3 regions of the Microbacterium plantarum genome follow, and region 3 is predicted to be linked to each of the others. Evidence: predicted binding sites of a transcription regulator. Region 3 holds the regulator's gene; each other region holds the start of a gene.
The links. The regulator LexA, encoded in region 3, represses DNA repair genes until DNA is damaged. The targets are predictions, from matches to a motif close to TCGAACANNTGTTCGA.

Region 1 (7,307 bases), 810 kb from region 3:
ACCGCGTACGCGGCGCCCATGGCGGGCGGGGACCGTTCTCGGCGATCGCACGGTGGGGCGGTTACGTCGTTCCGCTGCTGGCCGGCGCCATCCGCCATGCCGAGCGGGTCGCGCTCGCGATGGACGCGCGCGCCTTCGGGGCCCATCGCGACCGCACCGAGCGGCACCTGGTGCCGTTCCGGCGGCGCGATGTCGCCTTCGTCGCGCTCTTCTGGCTCGCCTCCGCCGCGATCCTCATCGCCCTCTTCCCCTGGACCCCCTGATGCCGACCGCACCCCGTCGAGCCTGGAGAGGATGCTGCGCATGACCCGCAACATCGTGAAGCCCATGACGCCCGGTCTGGTGCGTCTGGAGGTGCTGCGTGCAGAGCGCCTCGCCCCGCACTGGATGCGGGTCACCTTGGGGCGCGGCGACATCGACCGGTTCGTACCGCTGGGCTACGACCAGTGGTTCCGCCTTTTCCTGCCGCTCGGCGGCGATGAGGCCCTCGACCGCATCCCGGCCAAGGCCAACAAGCTGTTCGGCTACCTGAAGTACCTCCGCATCCCCGAGGGCGAACGGCCGGTCATGCGCAACTACTCGGTGCGGGCGTACCGGCCGGCGGGGCCGGCGGGCGGTGCCGAGATCGACGTCGACTTCGTGCTGCACGGCTCGGGGCCGACCGCCGGACCCGCCTCCCGCTGGGCGTCGCAGGCCCACGAGGGAGAGAGCGTCGTCATCATCGACGAGGGGCTGCGCTTCAACCCCGAGCGAGGCATCGATCATGTGCTCCTCGTCGCCGACGAGACGGGGGCACCGGCCGTCGCCTCCATCTGCGCTTCGCTGCCGGCAACGGCATCCGGAACCGCGTTCATCGAGGCCCCGTCGAGCGACGACGTGCTCGAGATCGATGCACCCCCGGGGGTCGAGGTCCGCTGGCTCGTCCGGGCGCCCGACGCGAAGCCGGGGTCAGCCGCCCTCGCAGCGCTGAGCGGATTGGCGCCCGGCGCGTTGCCCGCGCAGCCCCTCCACGCGTTCATCGTCGGCGAGCAGTCGCTGCCGACCACCGCCCGGCGGATGCTCGTCGCCGACCACGGCATCCCGAAGGAACAGATCAGCTTCGTCGGGTACTGGCGCGAGGGCGCGAGCTCGCCGACCCCGAAGCCCCAGGCGGCATCCGAGCACGCGCCGGATGATGAACGCCGAGCCACGATGGAGCGGGAGACGCGAGCATGACCGCGGCACCCCGGTCGCGCGCCGCGCGTGTCTCGACGGCATACCTGTTGACGTGCGCCGCGATCGGCGTCGCGGCGAGCGCGTTGCTCGCGCCCGCGTGGGTCGCGTCGACGACCCTGTTCCTCACGGTGCCGTTCGCAACGGTGGCGATCGCCGGGCTGTGGGTTCTGCCCGCCGTCATCGCCCTCAGGCTGCTGCAACGCCCGGGAGCGGGGCTGCTCGTGGGGCTGATCTCAGGACTCGTGCTTGCCCCGTTCTTCACGATCGGATCGGTCGCGACGATGCTCTACTGGTCGTTCTTCCCCGAACTGCCGTTCCTCGCGACGCTCTACCGGCGCTGGAACACATGGCTGCACTATGCAGGCGCCGCGATCATCGGCGCGACGTATCCCGTGTTCGCAGCGCAGTCGTTCGATCTGTGGAGCATGACCGCGCCCGTGCTGATCGGATTCGTCGCCCTCTGCATCGTCAGCTGCGTCGGAGCGACGTGGCTCGGCATCCTGATCGGCGACCGCCTGCGCGCCGCCGGCGTCGCGACCCTCGCCCGGCGCCGCACGCCCGCCTGACCCCTCTGTTCCCCCTCTCCGTCGACTCGCCAGAGAGTGCGGATGCGGGGGGTGCGGCATCCGCAGAACCTGGCGAGTCGACGAACGGGCGCATGGCGCCGGGCGGTGTCAGTCGGCGTAGGTCGGGGCCGGCGGCATCCCGAAGAAGTCTTCGAGGGTGCGGTAGCCGCCCTCGGCGTAGAGCGCCGCCAGTTCGGGGCCGATATATCGCAGGTGCCAGGGCTCGTAGTCGTACCCGGTCGTCTCGGTGAAGCCATCGGGGTACCGGATGATGAACCCGAAGCGATGCGCGTTGGCGGCGACCCAGTCCGACTGCGCCGTGCCGCCGAACTGTTCGATCGCCCCGCACCCACCGTCGCATGCGACCACATCGACGGCGAGACCGGTCTGATGCTCGCTGTGCCCGGGGCGGGCGCTCGTGAGGTCGGCGTTGCCCTGGCCGAGCTGACCGACGTAGTTGCGGTACGTCGACACTTGGAAGTCGTACGACCGGAACCCGCTGTTCACTCCGATTGTGCCCGCGCCCTCAGCCTGCGCGGCGGCCGCGAGCTGCGAGAGGGCCGCCGCGACGTCCGCACGCATGTGCCCCCCGCTGGTTCGCTCGACGCCCTCGGCGCGCGCTTGCGGCTCGGGCCAGTAGTCGATCGGATCGAGCGCGTTCAGCTTGTTCACGACGACCCACGTGCGGCCGGCCGTGTGCAGATCGATGCACGGGGCCGCACCGCCCGCGATCGCGGCCCGGAAAGGCTCGGCTCCCCCGGCCGCGGCGATGACGTCGGCGTCAGAGCCCGACGCGAGCGCCTGCTGGAATCCGGGATCACCGCAGATGTCGCCCGCGGCCGCGGCATCCGTCGTCGCATCGTCGGCCGGCTGGGCGGCGGCAGCATCGCCGGACTGCGCGGGCGCAGGAATGGACGATGCGTTGGGCGCGCCCGCCGCGGCGTCACCGACGAGCGCGGCGACGGGGTCGACGGGAGCCTCATCCGGTCCGCTGAGTGCCGACGTGAAGCCGGCGGTACCGGCGACGACGAGGCCGACGAGCGCGAGTGCAGCCGTGGCCGCAACGGCGCGGCGGCGGACGTAGACGGCTGCCGGCAGACGCACGGATGCCGACAGGGCGGCGGCATCCGGTGATCGGCCCTCCGCCGACGAAGCCGAGGCGACCTCGCCACCAGCACCGCTCGCCGCGGAACCGGAAGCGCCGGCCCGCTCACGCAGCTCGCGCCGCGAGGGGAGAGGGCGCGCCTCCGCCGATCGCTCGCGTCGCGAGCGACGCGTCTCGGGCTCGGTCGGGTGCACCACGACCCCATTCTGCCCTGCGGGTCCGGTTGAGTTCCCGTTCGCAGCGCGGTTCACCCGCGACCCGGGCTGGTCCCCTCGCCGAACACGGCATCGGGTCCGGCGGGCGATGCCCCCGGGCTCACGCTGCCCGCGCGCCCTTCCGCAGCCGCCGGAGCGAGCAACTCTCGCGCGATCACCTTCACGGAGGGGAACGTGTCGAGCTCGTCGATCTCGATGCTCGAGAACCAGCCCGCGTCGTGGACCTCTCCGGCCGCGGGCGACAGGGCGCCGCGCTCCGAAGTGTGCAGCACGAAGGCCATGTCCATATGGATGTGCGCGGGTTCGCCGGGGCGCTCGGGGATGAGCTGATAGCTCATGCTGATCGGGAGGTCGAGCTGAGCTTCGGTGCGACCGTCCGCGGCGAGGTCGACGCCCGCGTGCGGCGCAGCACGGCTGCCACGCCGGTCTCCTCGAACACTTCTCTCACGACCGCCGCCTGGGGCGTCTCGTCCTCGTCGACATGACCGCCCGGCGGAAGCCACTTCGCGAGCTTCTTGTGATGGATGAGGAGGATTCGGTCCTCTGCGGGATTGAGCACGTAGCCGCTGACGGTGAACTGTTTGGCGTACGACGCGGTTCGATCGATGATCGTCATCGTGCGGCACCGTTCACACCGGCACCGACAGCGCGGCGGATTTCATCCATTCGGACGAGCCGGGGGCGCACCCTCGTCGTCGGGGGGCGGGTGCGATCCGGCTCGCAGAAACCGACCACGTCGGCTACCCCGGCGTATCTCACCCTCTCCCCAGCTGACGTCAGAGTCACAGCGCACTCCCCCATCCGCTCGCAGCGTCCTCGATCCCCGGTGAAACGATCTGCCTGTCACCACACCGGCATCCGAGCATACGAGGGTTCGCGCTTTCATGTTTGACAACACTTCGAATTTCTGTTCGAATCTTCTCATGCGATGGCAGGGGCAGCAGATGGGCGTGGCGGATGCCGCTGCGCTGCCCGGCCTCGAGACACTCAACGGCCTCGTGCGCTCGGTGACGACGCCCGAGTTCGCAGGAGTTACCTTCCACGAGGTCATGTCGCGCTCGGCGCTCAACCGGGTCCCGGGCCCCTCGGCGATACCCTTCGACTGGACGGTCAATCCCTACCGGGGATGCACGCATGCCTGCGTCTACTGCTTCGCCCGCGGCACGCACGAGTACCTCGACATGGACGCGGGAGCCGACTTCGACTCGCAGATCGTCGTCAAGCTGAACGTCGCCGACGTACTGCGCCGCGAGCTCTCGAAACCGACCTGGGCGCGCGAGCAGGTCGCTCTCGGTACGAACACCGACCCCTACCAGCGTGCGGAGGGCCGCTACCGGTTGATGCCCGGCATCATCACGGCGCTGGTCGACAGCGGCACGCCGTTCTCGGTGCTGACGAAAGGCACCCTGCTGCGCCGTGACCTACCGCTGCTGGCCGAGGCGGCACGTTCGGTGCCCATCGACCTCGCGATGTCGATCGCGGTACTCGACGAGCCGCTGCGGCAGCTGCTCGAACCCGGCGCGCCGACATTCGCCGCTCGCCTCGACACGGTGCGAGCGGCAAGCGCCGCGGGGTTCCGGGTGACGGTGTTCCTGATGCCGATCGTGCCGCACCTCACCGATTCGACCGAGGTGCTCGACGATGCCCTGAGCCGGATCGCGGATGCCGGCGCCGCCCGCGTCGTCTACGGCGCGATGCACCTGCGACCGGGCGTCAAACCCTGGTTCCAGCAGTGGCTCGCGCGCGAACGCCCCGACCTCGTGCCGGTGTACCGCGGCCTGTACCCCGGGGCCTCGGTGCAGGCACCGCAGGGCTACCGGCGCATGCTCGCGACGCGCGTTCGACCTCTGCTCGCGCGGCATCGCCTTCGGGGAGGGCTCGAAGAGGAAGAGGCGCAGCCCGCCACGCGACGATTCCGCCCCGGACCGGTGGTCACGACTTCGCGCGGCCGCGCCGCTGCAGCGGCATCCGTTCCCACGCTCTTCTGACACAAGCAGCACAGTGGCCCGAGTTTCGCGGCCCGGGGCGCTGCGAACCGGAGCCGGGAGTGCGAGCCGGGACACTCTCGCGCGCTGCCGGGGTATGGTCCCGAGATCAGGCTCAACGCGCGGCCGGCTCCCACCGCTCAGCCTCTCAGGGCCCTCAGCCCGCGCACGGCACGGCGAACCGCGAGCGCCCCGCCAACGGAAGCGCCCCGCCGAACGCCACGACCGTCGGGTCGCAGCGTGCGGCGGGGCGTCAGAGCGGCGTCGGCTCAGGCGTCGACGTTCGCGAGCTGTCGGCCCGAGACCTCCTCGAGGATGTCGTCGCCGGGGCGGACATCGTCGAAGGGGGCGTCGATCTCGGCACGCTCGAGCATCTCGGTCATGCGACGGCGACGCTGACGCGTGATGAGAGTGACGACCGCACCCGAGCGACCGGCGCGGCCGGTGCGCCCTGCGCGGTGCAGGTAGGTCTTGTACTCGTCGGGAGCGTCGGCCTGGATGACCAGGTCGATGTCATCGACGTGGATGCCGCGGGCTGCGACATCCGTCGCGACCAGCACCCGCACCTTGCCGTCGGTCAGGCGCTGCAGGTTGCGCGTGCGCTTGCCCTGGTTGAGGTCGCCGTGGAGCGCGACCGCCGCGATCCCGGCATCCTCGAACTGCTCGGCGAGCATCTCGGTGTAGGCACGGGTACGCGCGAAGACGAGCGTCTTGCCGTCGCGGTCGACGAGGGAGTTCAGGATCTCGGCCTTGTCGCGGTGGTCGAGGACGAGCACACGGTGATCGATCGTCGAGGTGTCCTGGCTCTCGCCCGCGACCTCGTAGACGGCCGGCTCGACGAGGAACTCGTCGACCAGAGCGGCGACCTCGCGGTCGAGCGTCGCCGAGAACAGCAGCTTCTGCGCGCCGTCCTGCACGAGGCGGAGGATGCGCTGCATGGGCTCGAGGAACCCGAGCTCGCTCATGTGGTCGGCCTCGTCGAGCACGACGATGCCCACCTCGGAGAGGTCGAGCTTTCCCTGGTTCTGCAGGTCTTCGATGCGGCCGGGGGTGCCGATGATGATGTCGACGCCCTTCTTGAGCGCACCGACCTGACGCGCCTGCGGCACTCCGCCGTAGATCTGCGTCGTGAAGAGCCCGACGCTGCGCGCGATCGCCTGGACGGTGCGGTCGATCTGCAGCGCGAGCTCGCGCGTCGGAGCGAGGATCAGCGCCTTGGGTGAACGCCCGAACTCGCGACGCTTGCCGGCCTGGCTGCGCAGGATCGACTCGACGAGCGGAGCGCCGAACGCGATGGTCTTGCCCGAGCCGGTGCGGCCGCGGGCGAGGACGTCCTTGCCCTCGAGGATCGGCGGAATGGTGGCCGCCTGGATCGGGAACGGGGATGCCGCACCCAGGGCGTCGAGCTGACGGACGATGTTGTCACCGAGGCCGAGGTCGGCGAACGACGACTGGGCGACGGATGCCGCATCCACGGCCTCCGCCTGCAGGCGCTCGTGGACGGTGTCGACGTGGTCCTGGTGGGCCTTCGACTTCGTCTCGGCGTTCCAGTCCGAACGGTTCGGACGGTCGCCGAAGTCACGGCGCGGGCGGTCATCGAACGAACGCGCCGGGCGGTCGTCGCGACGCGGACGGTCCGAGAAGTCGCGACGCGGACGGTCATCGCGGTTCGGGCGGTCGGCGAAGTCACGGCGCGGGCGGTCATCGAACGAACGCGCCGGACGGTCGTCACGACGCGGACGGTCCGAGAAGTCACGACGCGGACGGTCATCGCGGTTCGGGCGGTCGCCGAAGTCACGACGGGGACGGTCATCGAACGAACGCGCCGGACGGTCGTCACGACGCGGACGGTCCGAGAAGTCACGACGCGGACGGTCGTCACGGTTCGGGCGGTCGCCGAAGTCACGACGGGGACGGTCATCGAACGAACGAGCGGGGCGGTCGTCGCGGCGGGGCCGGTCGCCGAAGTCACGACGCGGCCGGTCATCGAACGAACGCGCCGGACGGTCATCACGACGCGGACGGTCGTCACGGTTCGGGCGGTCGCCGAAGTCACGACGGGGACGGTCATCACGGTTCGGGCGGTCGCCGAAGTCACGACGGGGACGGTCGTTACGGAAGGAGGGACGCGCATCACCGAAGGTGCGGCGATCGTCGCGGGGCTGCGCTTCGTAGGGGCGGCGGCCGCCGGCATCCGATCGGCGGTCGTTCCCGTAGCCGC
Region 2 (7,307 bases), 560 kb from region 3:
TCGGGACCCACACCCCCGATCGCGACGCACGCGAGCGGCGTCGCCGCGGCCCGTTCCGCGAATCCCTCGATGCCCAGCGCGGGCGGGTGATCGGCCTTCGTGATCGTCGGCCGGATCACGCCGACGCCGAGATAGTCGAGGGTGCCGTCCGGCATCGCGTGGGCGGCCTGCAGATGCGCCGCCGTGTTCGCCGTCCACCCGATGACGGCGTCCGGCCCGAGGACTCGCCGCGCAGTCGTGGGCGGGATGTCGTTCTGACCGAGATGCACGCCGTCCACGCGGGCCCCCGCATCGATGGCGGCGAGGGCGACGTCGACCCGGTCGTCGATGAGCAGCGGAACCCGCCCCGCGATCACATCCGACAGCATCCGGGCGCGGCGGATCAGCTCGGCCGCGCTCACTCTCTTGTCGCGCAGCTGCACCACCGTCACGCCCCCGTCGACGGCGGCGTCGACGATCGACAGCAGCGCGTCCGCGTTCAGCCGGTCATCGGTGACGAGGTGCAGGGCGAGGTCGACCCGGCGGGTCACCGGACGCCCTCCGCCGCCATCGCGCGGGTCGCGACGCGTGCGGCATCGAGGTCGCCGGGAGCGAGCGTCGCGAGCGCGTCGAGGAAGGCGACGGCGAACGAGCCGGGACCGGACGACACGGATGCCGCAGCCTCGGCGGCCTGCTTGTGCACGAGCGACGCTGCGACGGCTGCCGAGAAGGGCTCGACGACGCCGAGGAAGGCCGCCATCGTCGCGCCCAGCGAGCAGCCTCCGCCGGTCACCCGGGTCAGCAGCGGGTCTCCCCCGGGAACCCGCGCGACCCGTTCTCCGTCGGTGACGAGGTCCGTCGCGCCCGACACCGCGACGACCGCGCCGGACCGGCGGGCCAGGGCCGCCGCGGCCGCGTGCACCGAGTCCGGGTCGTCGATGCTGTCGACGCCGCGGCCGCCCGCGCCGGTTCCGGCGACCGCCGCGATCTCCGAGGCGTTGCCGCGGATGATCGCGGGGCGAGCAGCGACGAGCTCCGCGGCGAGGGCCGTGCGGATCGGCAGCATCCCGACCGCGACGGGGTCGAGCACCCAGCGCCGCGTCGCCGCCACGATCTCGCGGGCGCTGGCCTGCTGCTGCGGATTCGGGGTGCCGAGGTTGATCAGGGCACCGTCGGCGACGCCGGCGAAGATGCCCGCCTCACCCTCGATGTCGACCATCGCCGGACTCGCCCCGAGCGAGAGCAGCGCGTTCGCGGTGAACCCGGTGACGACGGCGTTGGTCACGCAGTGGGTGAGCGGAGCGGCATCCCGCAGCGCTCGGAGCGCCGCTTCCGGTCCTCGGACGGTGGGCACGACATCGCGCATTTTCGACATCCCTTCGCCAGCATTGCACTGGAGCAGGTTCGACGGGTCTGATCTCAGCTCGCGGTCGCGGGCACCCCGTGTCGGAACACGACCATAGCAGGCCGGTTTGCACGCTCTGGGCCGCTGTGCTTTTCTCCCGGCCCCCGAAGCGCGTAGGTTGCGAGTGAGCGCGCTTCACGGGCCGGCGCGCGAGGGGGTGGGGCCGTGCTGACAGCGGGATGCGCGCTGGTCTTCGCGTGCCTCATGACGATCATCGGTCTCGTCGTGCTGTTCACGCTGCGCCCGAGCTGGCGTCGGCGCGGCGCGCTCCTGCGCTTCGGGATCGTCGGCGCGCTCTCGGCCACCACGTCCAGCCTGCTGTACCTCGTCCACACCCAGACCGGCGATCCGGCATCGCTCGTCATCAGCGACATCGCCATGGTCCTCGGCCCGGGACTGATCTTCGCCGGGCTCGGCTCGCTCGGCGGCGGCGTCCTCGCCCGCGGCGGCATCGCCGTCTCGCTCGCCGCTGTCGTCGGCGTCGTGTCCGCGGCGATCGGGCTGCCCGTCTCGCTCGCGGTGAAGGTCCTGATCATGGCGGTCATCTGCGGGTTGACCAGCGTCGCCGCGAGGCACCCGGCCATCGCAGCGCGACGCGGGTCGTGGCTCCTCGCAGCGACCATGGCGGTCTACGCGCTCTTCTCCGTGTGCCGCGCCGGCGTGGGGCTCACGCTCGGATGGGATTCAGCGCTCTACCGCCTCGGGTTCTCGGTCGTGCCGACGACCATCGCGGGGGCCGTGCTCGTCCTCCTGAGCGGCGCTGCCCTCCTGATGATCCTGTCGGACCGCAGCGCCGCGCTGGCCGCGCAGCGCTCGCGCGGGGCCTCGGGCGACGACCGGGGGCCGGCGTGGACGGTCACGCTGGGTTCGTACGAGATCGTCCGAACCGCCCTCGGGGCCGCGCGCGCCGATCGGATGCGGGAGGACCTGATCGCCGCGGCGCGGACTCTCGATCCCGGCGCCGTCGTCGAACCCGCGGGGGCCGGTGCACGGCTGCACAGCCCCAGCGAGCAGAGGGTCATCGAACGAGCGCTGCGGGCTCGACTGGTCGCGGCGGGCTGGAGCCCGGGCGAGGTCGGCCTGGTCTCGGTCGAGGTCGCCGTGGTGGACGGTGTCGGCGCATGACGGCAGGCGGCGCAACCCCGACTCCCCGATTTCACGCCGTCGCCGGCCGCGCGTAGAGTCTGGCCATGGAAGCCGAACTGCAGACCGACATCGTCGTCCGTCCGGTGCGGGATGTCGACGCCGAAGCCCTCGGGCGGGTGCACGCCACCTGCTGGCACGAGACCTACGACCACCTCATCAGCACCGCCGCTCTACAGAGCGTCTCGCCGCGACGACTCGCCGAGCTGTGGACCCACTGGGCCGCGCAGGGCGAGGACTTCCGGATGTACGCCGCGCTCGTCCGCGGCGAGATCGTCGGCTTCGTCGGGTCGGGCCCGGCGCGCGATCGCGACGCCCCCCGGATGCGCGAGCTGTACTTCATCTACCTGCTCGACGCCTGGCACGGCACCGGCATCGGTCAGCGGCTCTTCGACGCGGCCGTCGAGAAGGACGAGGGCGTCTACCTGTGGGTCGCGGAAGACAACCCCCGCGCGCACCGCTTCTACGAGCGAAATGGCTTCACGCTCGACGGGCAGACCCACACCGAGCCGTTCCTCGGCGAGACGCTGACCGAGGTCCGCTTCGTTCGCTGACTCGGCGCCGGCCGGGTGACGGCGGCGGAGCGATCGGCGCAGCTCCTCCCCCGCCGGTCTTCTTAGCGAGTTGCCCACATTCGCACCTCTGTTCGACTTCGATGTCGTACCCCACTGCCATCATGGGAACATGACAGCGAATGGCGCGGGTGGCGAGGTGGGACGCGAGGCACCCACGCCGTCGCAAGCGCTTGCTTTCTCGCGTTACGCCGAGGCGCTCGACCTCTCCCACGCCGCCGATATCGCCCGCACCCGGGCGCTGGCGGACCTGGGCCACGCTGCACTGCACGACGCGCGGCGCGACGGGGTACGAGGGATGGCGTCGGACATGGAGCTGCGTTCGGTCGCGGCCGAGGCCGCGGGGATGGCGCGGCTGACGGACCGGCGCCTACAGGTCGAGATCGACCACGCGGTGACCGTCATCGACGATTACCCGGCCCTGTTCGAGGCGTGGGCCCAGCGGCGGATCGAACGCGGACACGTCGATGTGGTCGTGCGGGTCGGCGCGGGGGTGCCTGACGAGGTGCGGTCGGCGTACGAGGAAGCCGCGATCGCGGTGTGCGAGCGGGATGTGCCCTCCCGAGTGCGGGGTGCGCTGGACGCGTTGGCGGCCCGATTGCATCCGCAGACCTTCACCGAGCGGCACAAGGCCGCGGCGGCGGAGCGGTGCGTGCGGGTGTTCCACGGGACAGACGGGATGTCGAACCTCGTCGCGAACCTCCCGACGGTCATCGCCGCGGGGATGCTCGACCGACTCACGCAGATGGGGCAGTCGGTGAAGGACGCCCGGGCGGAGAGTAACGGGGCGGAGAGCGACGGGGCGGATGCCGCTGGGTCGGGTGAACCCGCCGACACCAGGACGATGGACCAGCTGCGGGCCGACATCCTCGGCGACTTCGTCCTCGGCGGGGCGCCCGTGGTCGACCCGACCTACGGGACCGACCGGGCCGGTGGGCTCGGCGCGATCCGAGCGCGCGTTCAGGTCGCGGTCACCGCCGAGACGTTGATGGGGCGTGACGAGAACCCGGCCGAAGCCGTGGGCGCTGCGCTGATCGATGCCGACACGGCACGCGAGCTCGCCGGGCAGGTGTCCGAGTGGGACCGACTCTTCATCGACCCCGTCACCCGCACCCCGGTCGAGATCGACACCTACCGGCCGACCGCTTCGATGAAGAAACTCCTGATGGCGCGCGACCAGCACTGCCGGTTCCCCGGATGCCGACGAGCCGCGCTCCGCTGCGAGATCGACCACACGATCGACTACGCCCTGGGTGGGCATACCCACATCTTCAACCTCGCCCATCTCTGCCAGCGACACCATTCGATGAAGCAGTTCACGAAGTGGGAGGTCCGGCAGGTCGGCGGAGGCGTTCTCGAATGGACCTCGCCCCTCGGCCGGGTGTACCGCGAAGACGTACCCATACCCGCGGTCTGCTTCACCATCGACACCGCGGATCCGCCACCGGATGCGACACGCGGCGGACCACCGCCGGACGAACCGCCACCCTTCTGACACCGCCTGATCGCGCGGGCGTGATCTCCGACCGGCCGACGACGGTCAACGGGTGATGGTCGTGCCGAACAAACGCGCGATCGGTACGAGGACAGCGGGGCGAGCGGCGACGCACGCCCCGACGATGACGGCGAGCGACAGGACGAACAGCCAGAAGCCGGTCCAGTTGTCGGCGTAGGCCGTCGGGTCCGCCGATCCTTGTGCGGCGTACATGTGGTTGAGGTTGCGGAGCGCTCCCGTAGCCAGGACGAGAGCGACATGGGTCACGATGAAGACGACGAAGAAAAGCATCACCAGCACGTGCAGGCGTCGTGCCCACTCGAGCGGGTACAGATGGTTGATCCGCCCGTCGCCCCGCGGCCAGACCGTGCTGAGCCGCGCGCCGGTGACGACCGCGAGCGGTGCCGCGACGAACACGGTCGTGGCGTACGCGAGCTGCTGCAGGCTGTTGTAATTCACCCAGCCGTTCTCCGTCGGCCAGTCGAGCGACACGTACTGCAACGCCGCCGAGGCAGCATTCGGCAGCACGTCCCAGCTCGTCGGCACGATCCGCATCCACTGTCCGGTCGCGAAGAGCAGGATGACGAACACGATGCCGTTGCCGATCCAGATGACGTCGAGCGCCTGATGGAACCAGATCGTGAGGCTCGTCCGGCGCTTCGGCCTGCCCCGCGGTGACCAGAACACCCTCGGACGCTTCTCCTTCCGCGCCTGCAGACCCGTGCGAATGATCAGCACCATCAGGAAGGCGTTGAAGAAGTGCTGCCAGGCGAGCCACGGCGGAATCCCGACCGGCGCCCCCGCCGGCAGCGGGTATGCGCCCGGGTACCGCTCGACGAACCCACGCATCGCATCGAGGCTCAGCGCCCAGCGGGCGAACGCGACGGCACCCGCCGCCGCGAGCACCAGTGCGACGCCGACGGCCACGATCACCGTCACCCGTCGGCGTGCGGCGGCCCCGCGTTCGACCAACACCGCGGCAGGTCAGCGGTGGCGGAACTCGGGGGCGCGCTTCTCGGCGAAGGCGGCCATGCCTTCCTTCTGGTCCTCGAGCGCGAACAACGACGCGAAGAGCGTGCGCTCGAGGCGCAGCCCTTCCGCGGCACTCGTCTCCTGCGAGGCGCGCAGCGCCTGCTTCGCCGCATAGGCGACCGGCAGCGATCGCGACGCGATCCGCTCGGCGACGGCACCGGCTTCGTCGAGCAGCTGCGCCGCCGGAACCACACGAGACACGAGCCCGGCGCGCTCCGCCTCCTCCGCCGGCATCCGCCGTCCGGTCAGCACGAGCTCCGCGGCCTTGTAGTAGCCGACCGCGCGCGTCAGCCGCTGCGTCCCGCCGATGCCCGGAATGACGCCGAGGTCGATCTCGGGCTGCCCGAACACCGCGGTGTCGGCGGCCAGCACGATGTCGCACATCATCGCCAGCTCGCACCCGCCGCCGAGCGCGAACCCGGCAACCGCGGCGACGACGGGGGTACGCACCCGCGCGAAGTCCTCCAACGCCGCGAACGGGTTCTCCATCGACATGTCGCGGGCACTCTTGCCCGCCATCTCTTTGATGTCCGCGCCGGCCGCGAACGCCCGCTCCGAGCCGGTCACGACGATCGCGCCGATCGCCTCGTCGCGGTCGAACGCCATGGCCGCGTCGGCGAGCTCGGCGACGAGGGTCGAGTTCAGGGCGTTCAACGCCTCCGGTCGGTTCAGCGTCAGCCAGCCGACGCGCCCTCGCGTCTCGCTGACGATGGTCGTGTAGTCGCTCATCCCCTCATCGTGCCACGCGCCTCTCCGCGCGTCTCCGATCGGTTGCCGGGCATTCACATGCCGGACACGTGCGGAGAGTACTCACGACCTGCACCCGTTCACCCGACCAGAGGACACCTATGCCTTCGCCTGCCCGGAGCCGCACGGTTCCCCGCACGCTCGCCGCCGTCGCGACGGCCGCACTCACCTGCACACTGGCACTGACGCCGCTCACCACGGCATCCGCCGCGATCGTCAGCGAACCGATCACCGACTCCGCTCCCGGCGCGACCCTCGCGCTCACACCCGTCGGCACCCACGAGACCGGCGTCCTCGATGAGTCCGCCGCCGAGATCGTGCAGTCGTACCGCGACCGCCTCTACGTCGTCAACGCGCAGGCCGGCTCGGTGACGGTGCTCGACAACAGCGACCCGACCGCGCCGGTCGAGCTGTTCACCATCGCCGATGCCGGCACGGCGAACTCCCTCGCGATCCGCGACGACGGTCTGGGCATCGTGGCGTTCGAGGCCGAGGACAAGACCGCGAACGGGTCACTGGTCTTCTTCGACGCGAACGCCGGCGACGCGGCATCCGCTCACCTCGGCGCGGTCACCGTCGGCGCCCTGCCCGATATGGTCACGATCTCGAAGGACGGCGCGTACGCGGTCGTCGCGAACGAGGGCGAGCCCGCCGACGACTTCTCGGTCGACCCGGAAGGATCCGTCGGCGTCGTCGCGCTGCCCAAGACCGTCTCGGCCCCCGCGCAGGCGGCCGTGCGCATCGCGGGCTTCGGCGCGTTCGAGCCCGGCGGCTCGAAGACGCTTCCGGCCGGCGTGCGCGTGTTCGGACCGGACGTCGCGGCACCGGACCAGGGAGACAAGCCCCTCACTGCCAATCGTGTGAGCCGCAACCTCGAGCCCGAGTACATCACCGTCGACGGCACGACCGCTTACGCGGCGCTCCAGGAGGCGAA
Region 3 (7,307 bases):
ACGTCGGTGACGACGTATCGGCTGCAGCCGGCGTCTTCGAGACGCTCGAGGACGTCCCACAGGTCGCCGCCGTCGCGGGTCCAGCCCCGGGCGGCGAGCGTCGTGCCGCGGACATCGAGTCCGACCGCGATCGCGTCGCCGTAGCGGCCGATGACATCGGCGGCCCACTCGGGGTTCTCGAGCGCGGCAGTGCCCAGGTTGATGCGCGTCGCACCGCTCTCGAGCGCGGCCTCGAGCGTCGCATCGTCGCGGATGCCGCCCGACAGCTCGATCTGCACACCCTTGACCTGCTTGATGACCTTGCGGAGCACGGCGGTGTTGTTGCCCCGGCCGAAGGCCGCGTCGAGGTCGACGAGATGGATCCACTGCGCACCCTGCTTGGCCCAGGCGAGCGCCGCGTCGACGGGGTCGCCGTAGGTCGTCTCGCTGCCGGCCTCGCCCTGGGTCAGGCGCACGGCCTTCCCGTCGGCGACGTCGACGGCGGGCAGGAGGATCAGTTCGGGGGTGGACGCGAAGTCGTTCATCACATTCCAGGGGTGGGTCGGGATGCACGCTCGTCCACGCGAGCGCACCAGAGGGAGACTAGTGGCGCGGTAGGGCACCGATCCAATTGGCGAGGAGACGGATGCCGGCGGCCCCCGACTTCTCGGGGTGGAACTGCGTCGCCGAGAGCGGCCCGTTCTCGACGGCCGCGAGGAAGGGCGCGCCGTAGTCGCACCAGGTCAGCACGGGCTCGGCGAAGGGCTTCATGACCTCGAGGCTCCAGTCCTGGGCACCGTACGAGTGCACGAAGTAGAAGCGCTCGTCCTCCAGACCGTTGAACAGCGTCGACCCTGCGCCCGCGCGCACGGTGTTCCAGCCCATGTGGGGCAGCACGGGTGCCTGCAGCTCGGTGACGGTGCCCGGCCACTGCCCGAGGCCCTCGGTGTCATCGCCGCGCTCGACGCCGTTGCCAAACATGATCTGCATGCCGACGCAGATGCCCAGCACCGGGCGCCCCCCGGCCAGGCGCCGCTCGATGATCTCGTCGCCGCGGCTCTCGCGCAGGGCGGCCATGACCGCACTGAACGCACCGACGCCGGGAACCAGAAGACCGTCCGCATCGCGGATGAGACCACGATCGGACGTCAGTCGGGCGTCCGCACCCGCGGCGGAGAGGGCCTTGACGGCCGAGTGGATGTTGCCCGAGCCATAATCGAGGACGGCGACGAGCGGCGCGCGTCCGGTCGTGTCACCCTCGGTCATAGGGCGCCCTTCGTGCTGGGGATGCCGTGCACGAGCGGATCGAGCGCCTTGGCCTGCCGGAAGGCACGGGCGAAGGCCTTGTACTCCGCCTCGGCGATGTGGTGCGGGTCGCGTCCGCCGAGCACGCGGACGTGCATCGTCAGGCCCGCGTTGAACGCGATCGCCTCGAACGTGTGCCGCACGAGCGACCCCGTGAAGTGCCCGCCGATGAGGTGGTACTCGTATCCCTCGGGCTCTCCCGTGTGCACGAGGTAGGGACGCCCGGAGATGTCGACGACAGCCTGCGCGAGCGCCTCGTCGAGGGGCACGAGCGCATCGCCGTAGCGGGATATGCCCGACTTGTCGCCCAGCGCAGAGCGCAGCGCCTGCCCGAGCACGATCGCCACATCCTCGACCGTGTGGTGCGCGTCGATGTGCGTGTCGCCCGTCGCGCGTACAGTCAGGTCGGTGAGCGAGTGCTTCGCGAACGCCGTCAGCAGATGATCGAAGAACGGCACGGTCGTCTCGATCGTGCTGATCCCGGTCCCGTCGAGGTCGAGCTCGAGTTCGACACTCGACTCGCTCGTGGCACGACGGATGCTGGCCGTTCGGGGGCTGGTCATGCCTCCGAGTCTATCGACGCCAGTGCTTCGAGGAACGCGGTCGTCTCGTCTTCCGTACCGGCACTGACGCGCAGGCTGTGCGGGATGCCGACGTCGCGGACGAGGATGCCGCGATCGTAGAGCGCCTGCCAGGTGGCGCGCGGGTCGTCGACCCCGTCGAACAGGACGAAGTTCGTCCAGCTCTCGTAGGCGTGGTACCCGAGGGCATCGAGCGTCGCCGACATCCGATCGCGCTGCGCGACGATCTCGTCCACCATCCGGAGCATCGTCGACGAGTGCGACAGCGCGGCTGTCGCGGCCGCCTGCGTGAGGGCGCTGAGGTGGTACGGCAGGCGGACAAGACGCAGAGCGTCGATGAGGGTCGCGTCGGCGGCGAGATAGCCGACGCGCGCACCGGCGAAGGCGAACGCCTTGCTCATCGTGCGCGAGACGACCAGGCGCTCCCGCTCGCCGAGCAGCGTCAGCGCGGAGGGGCTCTCGCGCGGCGCGAACTCCTGATAGGCCTCGTCGACGATCACGATTCCGTCGGTGGCGTCGTACACCGCCTCGATGACGTCGAGACCGAGCGGCGTGCCGGTCGGGTTGTTGGGCGCGCAGAGGAAGACGACGTCGGGGCGTAGTTCGGAGACTTGTGCCGCGGCGGAGGCCGGGTCGAGCGTGAAGTCGGGGCCGCGCGTGCCCGCGACGTACTGCGCGCCGGTGGCTCGCGTCAGCAGCGGGTACATCGAGTACGTGGGGCCGAAGCCCATGGCGGTGCGCCCCGGGCCGCCGAAGGCCTGGAGCAGGTGCTGCAGCACCTCGTTCGATCCGTTCGCGGCCCAGATGCGATCGGGGGTGAGGCCGTGACCGAGGTACTCGGCGAAGGACTCGCGGAGGTGCGTGAACTCGCGGTCGGGATAGCGGTTGACGTCGCGCAGGGCACGGGCGACGGCATCCAGGATGTCGTCTGCGACCTCTTCGGGAACGGGATGCGTGTTCTCGTTGACGTTCAGCGCGACCGGAAGCGGCGCCTGCGGGGCGCCGTACGGGGTGAGGCCTCGCAGATCGTCTCTGAGGGGCAGATCATCCAGACTCGGGCTCATCCCACCCATGCTAGGCCGCGTCCGAGTCCGGCGTGGCCGCACCCCAGCTTCTGCGCCGAAGACGGCGGGCTTCAGCTCGCGGCGTCGTACTCGGCGGGGATGGCGAGTGTCTGGCCTGCCTCGAGCTGACCAGAGCCGAGGGCGTTCAGCCGGATGATGGCGTCGACGACGTCACGGGGGTCGGCGGCCGGCGCCACCTCTTCAGCGATCGACCAGAGCGATTCGCCCGACATGACGGTCACCGTCGTGAACGACCCCTCGGGCGCGCCCGCCTCGTTGGACGCGAGTGCTCCCCCGCCGGAGAGCACGGCAGCGGTGACGGCGACGACGGCGGGAAGCGCGGCGATCGCTGCGATGACGCGGCGTCCACGGCGCGTCAGGCGCAGACGGGTGCGGGGGGCCGGTGCGAAGCGGGCATCGATCGTGGTCATGACATCTCCTCGGGAGCGGTAGGAAGATTCGCTCCCGCCTCTCGGCCGGGAGAGACGGGTGCGAACTTCGGTTCCGAACGTATCTTCGATATTGTGTGGTGTCAACCACCCACCGAAATCGGAGACCGATCGAAGAGACACGCGGAGCGTTCCGTGATGTCGCTGTCGGATCGGGCTACCTTTTCGACAGCGAGAGCCCACCATGAACCTCCGACATCGGGTCGGGGACGGGGCGCGACGACAGGAGACCGGCGGTATGAGCGAGAAGCCGCAGACGCGACGACGCAAGAATCTGAGCGATAAGCAGCTCGCGATCCTCGAGGTGATCCAGCACGCGATCGCCCGCAACGGCTACCCGCCGAGCATGCGCGAGATCGGCGACGCCGTCGGCCTCAAGTCGCTGTCGAGCGTCACCCACCAGCTGAACCAGCTCGAGCTGAGCGGATACCTCCGCCGCGACCCCGGCAAGACCCGCGCGATGGAGGTCCTCATCGACCTCCCCGGCACGGCCGGCGAGAACCCCGCCGACGCCGCGCCCGCCCTCGGCGACGCCGCCCTCGTGCCGCTCGTGGGCCGCATCGCGGCGGGCGTCCCGATCACCGCCGACCAGCAGGTCGAGGAGATCTTCCCCCTGCCGCGTCAGCTCGTCGGCAAGGGCGAGCTGTTCATGCTCAAGGTCGTCGGCGACTCCATGATCGACGCCGCCATCTGCGACGGCGACTGGGTCGTCGTGCGGGCACAGGCGACCGCCGACAACGGCGAGATCGTCGCGGCCATGCTCGACGGCGAGGCCACCGTCAAGACGCTCCGTCAGCGCGACGGCCACACCTGGCTCCTCCCCCGCAACTCGGCGTTCGAGCCGATCCTCGGCGATGACGCCACCATCCTCGGCAAGGTCGTCGCCGTCCTCCGCACGGTCTGACCTCGCCGCACCGACGGAACTGCGGGAGGGGATGCCGCGACTCGGCGGCATCCCCTCCCGTCGTCCGGCACGACCCGGATCCGCTCGCGTAGCGTGACGGTATGTCGCAGCAGCAACTCCCGTACGGTTCTTGGCCCTCCCCCCTGACCGCCTCGTGGGCCAGCGCGTCCTCGTTGCGCCTCGACGGCGCGCGCTTTGTCGGGGATGAGATCTGGTGGGGCGAATCCCTTCCCGATGAGGCCGGTCGCGTCGCCGTCATGCGCCGCCGCCGCGACGATTCTGTGGAGGTCGTCCTCCCCGCGCCCGGGAACGCGCGATCGCGTGTGCACGAGTATGGCGGCGGCGCCTGGACGGCGTCCGACGACGGCGAGCTGTTCTTCGTCGACAAGTCGGACCAGCGCATTCGACGCCTCCGCCCGGGCGGCGAGCCCGAGGCGCTCACCCCAGAGGAGAGCGGCACCCACTACGGCGGTCTCCGCTGGCAGCACGGCGCGCTTCTCGCGGTGCGCGAGCGCGAGCGCCCGGGGCGCACTCCCGAACGACACATCGTGCGGATCGACGGCGCGAGCAGCGATGAGAACGCCGCGAGCGGCGACGAAGCGGGAGTGACGGAGCTCGCCGGGGGCAGCGACTTTGTGGCTCAGCCGGCACTGTCACCCGACGGATCACAGCTCGCGTGGGTGGCGTGGGATCACCCGGACATGCCCTGGGACCGCACCCGCATCCGTGTCATCGAGCTCGACGCCCCGGATCGTGTCCGCGAGGTGGCCGGCGGCAGCACGGCCGCGCTGCAGCCGGAATGGACATCCGACGGCCAGCTGTTGCTGCTCGACGAGCCGACGGGGCGCTGGAACCTCCATCGCGTCGACCCCGCGACCGGCGCGGCACCCGTCGCGGTCTCCCCCGCCGACGCCGACACGGGTGGTGGCCTGTGGGTCCTCGGCACCCGGTGGTACGCGCCGCTCGACGACGGCCGCGTCGTGGCCGTCCGCACGCACGGCTCGGACCAGCTCGTGATCGTCGACCGCGACGGCGGCGCGATCCCTCTCCCCTTCCCCGCCACCGCTCGACTGCAGATCGAGGACGTCCGCGGCAGCCGCGCCCTCGTGAGCGGCGCCATGCCCGGGGCGAGCGGGCTCTGGCTGGTCGATCTCGACAGCGGCGAGACGACAGCGGTGCGCGGCGGTACCCCCGATATCGACGAGGCATGGATCCCCCATGCCCGTCAGATCACCACCGAGGGTCCCCACGGCCCGGTGCACGCCTTCGCCTATCCGCCGACGAACCCCGATGTCACGGCGCCGACCGACGAGCTGCCGCCGTACCTCGTCTGGGTGCACGGCGGGCCGACGTCGCACGTGGGCGGCACCGCCGACGCCAAGGCGGCCTACTTCACCAGCCGAGGCATCGGTGTGCTCGACGTGAACTACGGCGGGTCGACCGGGTACGGCCGGTCGTACCGTGAACGGCTGAAGGGCCAGTGGGGCGTCGTCGACGTCGATGACGTCGCGGCGGCGGCACGCGGCCTCGCCGCCGACGGACTCGCCGATGCGTCACGGCTCGCGATCGAGGGCGGGTCGGCCGGTGGCTGGACCGTGTTGGCGGCGCTCGTCGGCACGGACGTGTTCGGCGCGGGCGTCTCGCGCTACGGCGTCGGCGATGCCCGCGCCCTCGCGGCCGAGACCCACGACTTCGAGGCGCGCTACCTCGACGGCCTGATCGGTCCCCTTCCCGAAGCGGAGCACGTGTACATCGAGCGCTCGCCGCTGAGCCACGCCGAGGGGTTCCGCGTGCCGCTGCTGCTTCTCCAGGGCGACGAGGACGCGGTCGTGCCGCCGGCGCAGGCCGAGGCCATCCGCGACGCACTCGTCGCGCAGGGCGTGCCCCACGCCTATGTCCTGTACGCGGGCGAGGGGCACGGGTTCCGACGGACCGAGACGATCGTGAACGCTCTGGAGAGCGAGCTGGCGTTCCTCGGTCAGGTGTTCGGTTTCGACACGCCCGGCGTCGCGCCGATCGAGCTCGACTGAGCCCGGCGACCGCCTGGCGCTGATACGCCTGTCAGGCCGCGGATGCGGAAGGCCTCACCAGCACCGCCGAGCCTGCAGGTGTATCGCCGACCGCGGGCTCAGACGGCGTAGGGCGCGAGCTCAGCCGCGAGACGCTCGGAGACGTGCGCGTGCACGGCCGTGCCGTCCTCCTCGTGCGAGGTGGCGACGATGTGGCCGCTCTCGTGCACGGCCGAGATCAGGTCGCCACGGTCGTACGGCACGAGAGCGCGCACCTCCACCGCCGGCAGCGGCAGCGCATCCTCGATCGCGGCGCGCAACTCGTCGATGCCCTCACCCGTGCGCGACGACACGAAGTGGGCCGTCGGCTCGAGCCCGCGCAGCAGCAGCCGCGCATCGTCGTCGACGAGGTCGGCCTTGTTGAAGACGACGAGCTCGCGGGTGGCGCGAGCGCCCACGTCGCCCATCACGTCGCGGACGGTCGCGAGCTGCGCGGCGGGGTCGGGATGCGAGCCGTCGACGACGTGGACGATGACGTCCGCGCCCGAGACCTCCTCGAGCGTGGACCGGAACGCCTCGACGAGCTGGTGCGGGAGATTGCGGACGAAGCCGACGGTGTCGGTGAGCGTGAACACGCGCCCGTCGGCGGCCTCGGCCCGACGCACCGTGGCATCCAGCGTCGCGAACAGAGCGTTCTCGACCAGGACACCCGCGCTCGTCAGCCGGTTCAGCAGACTCGACTTGCCGGCGTTGGTGTAACCGGCGATCGCCACCGAGGGGATCGTGTTGCGCCGACGCTCGGCGCGCTTCGCCTCGCGCGACGGCGCGAACTCGCGGATCTGCTTGCGCAGCTGCGCCATGCGGGTGCGGATGCGGCGCCGATCGAGCTCGATCTTCGTCTCACCGGGACCGCGCGAGCCCATGCCCGCACCGCCCGCGCCGACCTGGCCACCGGCCTGGCGGCTCATCGACTCGCCCCATCCGCGCAGACGCGGCAGGAGGTACTCGAGCTGTGC

Region 1: the regulator LexA is predicted to act here: its motif matches at 4,001-4,016, upstream of VC184_RS01070 (Rv2578c family radical SAM protein).
Region 2: the regulator LexA is predicted to act here: its motif matches at 3,162-3,177, upstream of VC184_RS02245 (HNH endonuclease signature motif containing protein).

Annotation. Positions count from the first base shown of each region.
Region 1 is NZ_CP141117.1:212,559-219,865, reverse strand. It holds gene VC184_RS01100 (energy-coupling factor transporter transmembrane component T) at 1-263, shown strand, start outside; gene VC184_RS01095 (siderophore-interacting protein) at 304-1,215, shown strand; gene VC184_RS01090 (ECF transporter S component) at 1,212-1,781, shown strand; gene VC184_RS01085 (M15 family metallopeptidase) at 1,890-3,083, opposite strand; gene VC184_RS01080 (NUDIX hydrolase) at 3,134-3,439, opposite strand; gene VC184_RS01075 (NUDIX hydrolase) at 3,436-3,717, opposite strand; gene VC184_RS01070 (Rv2578c family radical SAM protein) at 4,025-5,089, shown strand; gene VC184_RS01065 (DEAD/DEAH box helicase) at 5,356-7,307, opposite strand, start outside.
Region 2 is NZ_CP141117.1:468,019-475,325, reverse strand. It holds gene thiE (thiamine phosphate synthase) at 1-530, opposite strand, end outside; gene thiM (hydroxyethylthiazole kinase) at 527-1,354, opposite strand; TPP riboswitch at 1,337-1,433, opposite strand; gene VC184_RS02255 (hypothetical protein) at 1,550-2,509, shown strand; gene VC184_RS02250 (GNAT family N-acetyltransferase) at 2,575-3,081, shown strand; gene VC184_RS02245 (HNH endonuclease signature motif containing protein) at 3,212-4,594, shown strand; gene VC184_RS02240 (cytochrome b/b6 domain-containing protein) at 4,640-5,569, opposite strand; gene VC184_RS02235 (enoyl-CoA hydratase-related protein) at 5,579-6,355, opposite strand; gene VC184_RS02230 (choice-of-anchor I family protein) at 6,475-7,307, shown strand, end outside.
Region 3 is NZ_CP141117.1:1,027,301-1,034,607, reverse strand. It holds gene priA (bifunctional 1-(5-phosphoribosyl)-5-((5-phosphoribosylamino)methylideneamino)imidazole-4-carboxamide isomerase/phosphoribosylanthranilate isomerase PriA) at 1-524, opposite strand, end outside; gene hisH (imidazole glycerol phosphate synthase subunit HisH) at 583-1,245, opposite strand; gene hisB (imidazoleglycerol-phosphate dehydratase HisB) at 1,242-1,847, opposite strand; gene VC184_RS04875 (histidinol-phosphate transaminase) at 1,844-2,929, opposite strand; gene VC184_RS04870 (LysM peptidoglycan-binding domain-containing protein) at 3,001-3,360, opposite strand; gene lexA (transcriptional repressor LexA) at 3,617-4,282, shown strand; gene VC184_RS04860 (prolyl oligopeptidase family serine peptidase) at 4,384-6,312, shown strand; gene hflX (GTPase HflX) at 6,411-7,307, opposite strand, start outside.